Methylacidimicrobium sp. AP8: one gene and its partner. The protein of the gene in region 1 interacts with the protein of each later gene in a pairwise test. Links are inferred from orthologs where the notes say so. Each region holds a gene or a part of one and is shown on either strand. Other genes may lie near its edges.

Region 1 (3,580 bases):
CGAACAGCGGCCGATCTGCCGCAGCCCCTCCCGCGCTCGGATCGCCGCACGCCTCCTCCTCTTCGCGGCGATCTTCGCCCTTTTTCCCGCCTCGGCCCTCCTCGGGCTGGCCGGCGGCCTTTCTCCGGAAGGGTGGGGCATCCTACTCGCCTCCTGGGGCGGGATGGGCCTGCTCAGCCTGCGGTCGCGGCCCGTCCTCCTCCTTCCCATTCCCTGGCCGCTCGCCCGCACATTGGCCCGCTTCGCCGAGGGCCTTCCGTCCCCGCTGCCGATCGGGCGCGAGCCCCTTCTCATGCTCGAAGAGGGGAACATCGGGGATGCAACCCTTGCGGCGAAGGATCTCGGCATCGAGTTCCTGCCCTTCCGCGAAGGTCTATCCCGCTTTCTTCTGAGCGAAGGAGCAAGCTTCTACCCGTGAGACGACCTTACGGAATCGCCTAATCGTCTCCTCGATCTCTTCCGAACCGATTCCCGGTCCGATGGAAAACCTGACCATCGAGCGGGCTTCCGCCTCGCTCGCTCCCATCGCCAGGAGCACCGGAGAGGGGCGGAGGGCGCCGGAGGAGCATGCGGACCCCCCGGACACGGCGATTCCTTCTAAGTCAAGAGCGATCCGGAGGCTCTCCCCGTCCAACTGCGAGAAGCTGACGGCTAGGGTGTTTGTCAATCTCTGGCTCGGGTGGCCCCATCTCCGGATGCCAGGAAGATCGGCGATCCCCTGCCAGAGCCTTTCCGTCAGTTCCCATTGGCGGATCGATCCGGCCTTCCGCTCTTCCTCCGCCCAAGCTAGGGCTTCCGCCATTCCGACGATCGCCGCCACGTTTTCCGTGCCCGGCCAACGGCCTCCCTCCTGCTCTCCGCCGAAGATGACGCGGTCGAGGTGAAGGCCGCTGCGGACGTACAGGACGGCCGCACCCAGCGGACCGCCGAATTTGTGGGCAGCCAAGCTGGCGGACGAGACACCCCATTCCGAAAAGCAGAGATCTTCCTTTCCGGCGCTCTGGACGACGTCGCTATGCAATACGACCCCCCTTTCGGCGCAGATCCGCCCGATCTTCCGCATCGGTTGACGGGTGCCTACCTCGTTGCTGGCCGAAAGAATGGAGACAAGAATCGTCTCCGGCCGCAGGATCGCCGCCAACGCCTCGGGATCGACCATTCCGAACCGATCGACAGGCGCCCGCGACACCAAGAAGCCTTCCCTCTCTAGGTAGGCCATTGATTGGGACACCGCGGGATGTTCGATCGCCGAGCAGATCAGATGATTGCCCTTGCCCCGGAGCGCACGCGCCAGGCCGAGGATACCGAGAGAGTTGCTCTGGCTGCCGCTCGATACGAAAACGATCTCCCGCGGCTTCACCCGCAGCAGCGCGGCAATTCGCTCCCGAGCAAGATCGATCGCGGCGCGCGCCCGTCTCCCTTCCGCATGCTGGCTCGAGGGATTGCCCCGCAGGTCCAGATAGGGCTCCATCGCCGCTCGGGCGCGAAAATCCAACGGCGCAGTCGCATTGTAGTCGAGATAGATCCGCTTCATGCGCCTGCTGCGGTCCCGGGGTCCGATCCGCGCTTCCGCACTTGCGTTTCCTGTTGGACCAACGTCACTACGGAGTAGGGCGGCACGGCTTCGGTGAGCCAGACGTTTCCGCCGATCACGCTATGTGCCCCGATCACTGTCTCTCCTCCGAGGATGGTCGCGCCGGGATAGATGGTCACATAATCCTCGATGGTCGGATGTCTCTTGGTTCCTTGCAGTTTTCTGCCGCCGGCCGTCGACCGCGCTCCGAGGGTCACGCCATGGTAGATCTTTACGGCCCTGCCGATCCGGCAAGTCTGCCCGATCACGATGCCCGTTCCGTGATCGATGAAAAAATACGGACCGATTTCCGCACCCGGATGGATATCGATCCCGGTCCGGCCATGCGCCCACTCGGTCATCATCCGCGGCAACAGCGGCACGCCGCGCAGGTAAAGGAGGTGGGCCAACCGGTAGGTGGCGATCGCTTCCACTCCGGGATAGGCCAGGAGGACTTCCTCTGGGCTTGCCGCAGCCGGATCGCCGGAAAATGTCGCCTCCACGTCGGTGGCCAGTTGCTCTCGGGTTTCGGGAAGTCGGGCCAAAAACCAACGTGCCACCTCCTCGTCCTCCCCGGCAGCTTCCGCCTTGGGACCCAAGCTCTTCCGAAGCTGCTCGGTCAGGCTGCGATGGAGGCGCGCCAGCCGCTCCTCGACGAAGTTGGAGAGGTCGCGGGAGGAGCGGGGAGGAGGAGAATGGAAGCCCGGGAAGAGGAGCGCGAGCAGATCTTCCATCATCCGGGCGACCGCAGGCTTGGAAGGAAGATTGGACCGATCGGCCCGATTGATTCCGCCATCCTTTTCGTAGGACCTGAGCAGCGCTTCGGAAATTTCCGGAAGTGGCATCACCGACCGGACGAGTCTTGGCTCGCCCCTCCCACCGATCTTCTCCTCAGGGTCCATGCCCGGCGGACTGGATAGAGCGAATCCTCGGACATCGTGCGCGAGAAGCCAGGGTTGTCGATCCTTCTCTTCTCCCCTATATCCTATATCAGAGCATTCCCCTATATGCCCGACGCCGCAAGTCCAATCTGGCACCTTCCCACACTTCCGGAAGTGCTCCCCTGGCCCAAGTCGTATGCGGTTCTGGGCCTTCCGATCTCCCATTCCTTGTCCCCGGCCATCCATCAAGCCGCGTTCGCCGCCGTCGGCTGGCCCGGAGGATACGGCCGTCTCGAGGTGGACACCGCCGGGCTCGCCGCCGCCGTCGATCGGCTGAAAACGATCGGCTTTTCCGGATGGAACTGCACGGCTCCCCTCAAGCAGGAGATGTATCGGCTCTGCCAGCGGCGAGCGACGAGCGCCATCCGGCTCGGCTCGGTCAATACGGTGCTGCACGAGAACGGGGTTCTCGAGGGTTACAACACCGACGGACGAGGGTGGGTGCTCGCGGTAGAGGAAGCCTTTTCGGTCTCCCTCCGCGATTTGCGTATTCTCTTCCTGGGGCTTGGCGGCGCGGGGGCCGCGCTCGCGCGCCAAGCGTCTTGGGAAGGTTGCCCTCTTCTTCTCCTCGCGAACCGCACGGCTTCCAAGGCTTCTTCGCTCGCTGCCGAACTGGAACAACGCTCACGGATCACCGTCGTACCTTGGGAGAAAGCCGCCCTTGCGGAAGCGGCTGCGAACGCCGACTTGATCGTCTCGTCGGTCGCCGAGGATCCTCTTTTCTTGCAGGATCCTGGATTTCTGGATCGGCTCTTCGGTCCCAAGAATTTTGTTTTGGATCTTCGTTACTGGCCGACCAAGCTGCCCCTGCTCGAAGCCGCGCGGGAAAGGGGTGCTCGAGCGGCGAACGGGCTCGGAATGCTCCTTCACCAGGCAGCCCTGGCTTTCGAACTCTGGACATCTACGCCCGCTCCCATCTCCGTCATGCGCGAGGCCCTCGTCGCCGTCACCTCGGCCGGATACCGCGAAACGCCCTCCCGGTGAGAGAGAGCGGAGGCCTGACTCGTCGTCGGGCTCCGTTGCGATATCTCCTGTCCGTTTCCGATGCATCAGGAGCACCAAAATT
Region 2 (2,907 bases), 160 kb from region 1 along the record:
GAAGCGCGAGGATCTTGCGCTCCCGGGGATCGAGGGTGGGCAGGAGCTCCATCACGGTCTTTCGTAAGTTTTCGTTTTGAATGATGGAAGCGGGATCGATCGCGCTTTCGTCCTTGACAAGCTCTCCGAGCGAGGTACCGTCCTCCTCCTCTCCCACGGTCGCGTTGAGGGAAGCGGGCTGAATCGCAATCGTGCGCAGCTCTCCCACGCGGGCGGAGGAGATGCCGAGCTCCTGGGCCAATTCGTCGTCGGTCGGTTCGCGGCCGAACTCCTCCGCCAGCCGGCTCGCCGTCCTCCGCATCCGAGCGATCTTGTCGACCAAATGCACGGGCAGGCGGATCGTCTTGCTCTGGTTGGCCAGCGCCCGCTTGATCGATTGCTTGATCCACCAGGCGGCATAGGTGCTTAGCTTTCCGCCTTTGGACGGATCGAAGCGGTCGACCGCTTTCATCAACCCGATATTGCCCTCGGAAATCAGGTCGAGGAGAGGGAGACCGCTGGTCGCGTAATCATGGGCGATCTTCACGACCAGCCTCAGGTTGGCCTGGATCATCTTCTGGCGGGCGGCCGCATCTCCCTTTTGGATCCGATGAGCCAGCTCCACCTCCTCCTCTCGGCTCAAGAGGGGGATTTGGCTGATTTCCCGCAGATAGAGTTTGAGCGCTGAGTCGTTGTCGATCATGCCAAATCGGGAATACGCAAGGGACTGCCCGAGTGTTTAGCCAGCCTGTCTCAGAAGCGATTTCCAGTGGCTAGCGAAATAGGCCCGGCTGCTATCGGGCCTTCGACTTTTCGGCCCTTATCGCAGCATCTCGCCATACAACACCGGGACAACCACTACGTCCCGCCTTGCATTCAGGCTCATCGGCCCGGGCCCCGGGCACGAACTTCATGAGCCACGCAGTGTAGGATTGAGCTAGAAATCGGACTTCGCAATCAAAAAGAACGTCGACATCCTATGTATGGAGTGGGACGGACGCAGGCCCAAGCGGAAAAGCGCTGGGGATCCGCCGGAGCTTACAAGGAACCCACGCGACGGCGAGCTTCTTCGGCAAGAGCCGTGCTCAGGTAGCGCTCCCCGGTGCTGGCGGCAACCGCGACAATGAGCTTGCCTCGATTCTCCGGCCTCTTGGCGATCTCAAGCGCAGCGTGAACGGTCGCACCCGTGGAAATCCCGGCCAGGATCCCCTCTTCGGCAGCCAATCGACGCGCCATCGCAAACGCATCGGCGTCGGCGACGCAGAAGGTCTCGTCGACGACGGAGAGGTTGAGATTCTTGGGGACGAAGCCGGCCCCGATTCCTTGGATCTTATGAGGGCCCGGCTTCAGCGGCTCCCCTCGCAATGCCTGGGAGATGACGGGCGACCCGAGAGGCTCGACGGCGACGGTGCGGAAACTCGGCTTGCGCGCCTTGATCACTTCGCCGACGCCGGAGATCGTGCCTCCGGTGCCCACCCCGGACACGAAAATATCGATGGCCCCCTCCGTATCCGCCCAAATCTCTTCGGCTGTGGTGCGCCGGTGGATGTCCGGGTTGGCGGGGTTTTCGAACTGCTGCGGAATCCAGGAGTTGGCTCGCTTTTCTTTCAGGACCATGGCCTGACGAATGGCGCCGGCCATCCCTTCGGCGGCCGGGGTAAGCACCAAATTGGCTCCCAACAGGGCCAGCAGCGTTCGGCGCTCCACGCTCATGCTCTCCGGCATCGTCAACGTCAGGCGATATCCCTTGGCGGCTGCTACAAAGGCCAGGGCGATGCCCGTATTGCCGGAGGTTGGTTCGATGATTTCGGTCTCTGCGTTGAGGAGCCCTTCTCGTTCTGCGGCCTCGATCATGGCGGCTCCGATCCGGTCCTTGACGCTGCCAAGCGGGTTGAAAAATTCCGCCTTCAGCACTACCCTTGCCTCAATTCCTCGTGCGAGCCGGTTGAGCTGAATGAGAGGGGTGCGTCCGATTGTCGCGATCACCGTGGGGAAGATCGACATGGCTGGCTCTCTATAGAGTTTGAGAACATATGTCAAGCTCGCACCTCGGGCTGGAAGGATGAATGACGGGCGGAGCGAGCTTCGGGTGGGACGGCTTGGGGACGATGAGTTCTCTCCGAAGAAGATCCTGATCCTCAAGTTCAGTTCGCTCGGGGACGTCGTCCAAGCGCTTCCGGTGGCCTCCGGCCTGCGGCGCCGATGGCCATCGGCCGAAATCCATTGGATGGCTTTCGCTCCGTACCGAGAGCTGTTCACGGACCACCCGGCGATCGACCGCTTTGTCGAGTTTCCCCGGCGGCGAAGCACGCCGTCCCGGCTCCTCCTCGATCTCGCGCACTGCCTCGCGAGCGTCCGGAGAGAGCGGTACGATTTGCTTATCGATCTTCAAGGGCTTTTGCGCAGCGGCATTCTCTGTCTCTTGAGCGGGGCGAAGCGGCGGATCGGCCCGTGGAACGGACGGGAGGGTTCGATTCTGGTGTATCGTGAGCGGGTCATGCCTCCTCCGCCGCCAGCCCAGGAGCGGTACCTCGCTTTCCTCCGCTACTTGGGGGTCCCTGAGGGACCCGTGGATTATGGACTGGATGCCGGATCGCTGCCGATGTCCGGATTGCCGAGCGGGCGCTACGTGGTATTGCATCCGTACGCGCGGTGGAGGACAAAGCTCTGGCCCTGGCGCTATTATGGAGAACTGGCGCGATCCGTTCCGGATCTTTGCTTCGTGGTGATGGGGGTAGGGCCCTGGTTCCCCTTGGAGGCGAAAAACGTGGTCGACTTGCGCGGCTCCCTTCCCATGCGGCAGATGATGGCGATCCTGGGCCATGCGAAGGCGGTGGTGGGCCCCGATTCCGGTCCCGCTCACTTGGCGGCGGCTCTCGGGGTGCCTACCCTGATTCTCTTCGGTCCGACCGACTGGCGGGAATCCGC

What was found.
Region 2: the proteins of epsC (region 1) and cysK interact in binary tests that used the Escherichia coli proteins (3 or more experiments, as listed by UniProt). The link is inferred for Methylacidimicrobium sp. AP8 from one-to-one orthologs.

The regions. Positions count from the first base shown.
Region 1 is NZ_LR797830.1:2,297,258-2,300,837, forward strand. Bases 475-3,347 are described here. They hold epsC (serine O-acetyltransferase EpsC), read right to left. Parts: upstream 2,419-3,347; coding sequence 1,531-2,418; downstream 475-1,530. Other genes in these bases: MTHMO_RS10740 (cysteine desulfurase family protein), read right to left, coding at 475-1,534; MTHMO_RS10750 (shikimate dehydrogenase), read left to right, coding at 2,581-3,347. Outside these bases: MTHMO_RS10735 (complex I NDUFA9 subunit family protein), read left to right, coding at 1-418; more of MTHMO_RS10740, read right to left, coding at 374-474; more of MTHMO_RS10750, read left to right, coding at 3,348-3,498.
Region 2 is NZ_LR797830.1:2,134,144-2,137,050, reverse strand. It holds cysK (cysteine synthase A), read right to left. Parts: upstream 1,984-2,907; coding sequence 1,018-1,983; downstream 1-1,017. Other genes in the region: MTHMO_RS09945 (glycosyltransferase family 9 protein), read left to right, coding at 2,042-2,907; MTHMO_RS09955 (RNA polymerase sigma factor RpoD/SigA), read right to left, coding at 1-682.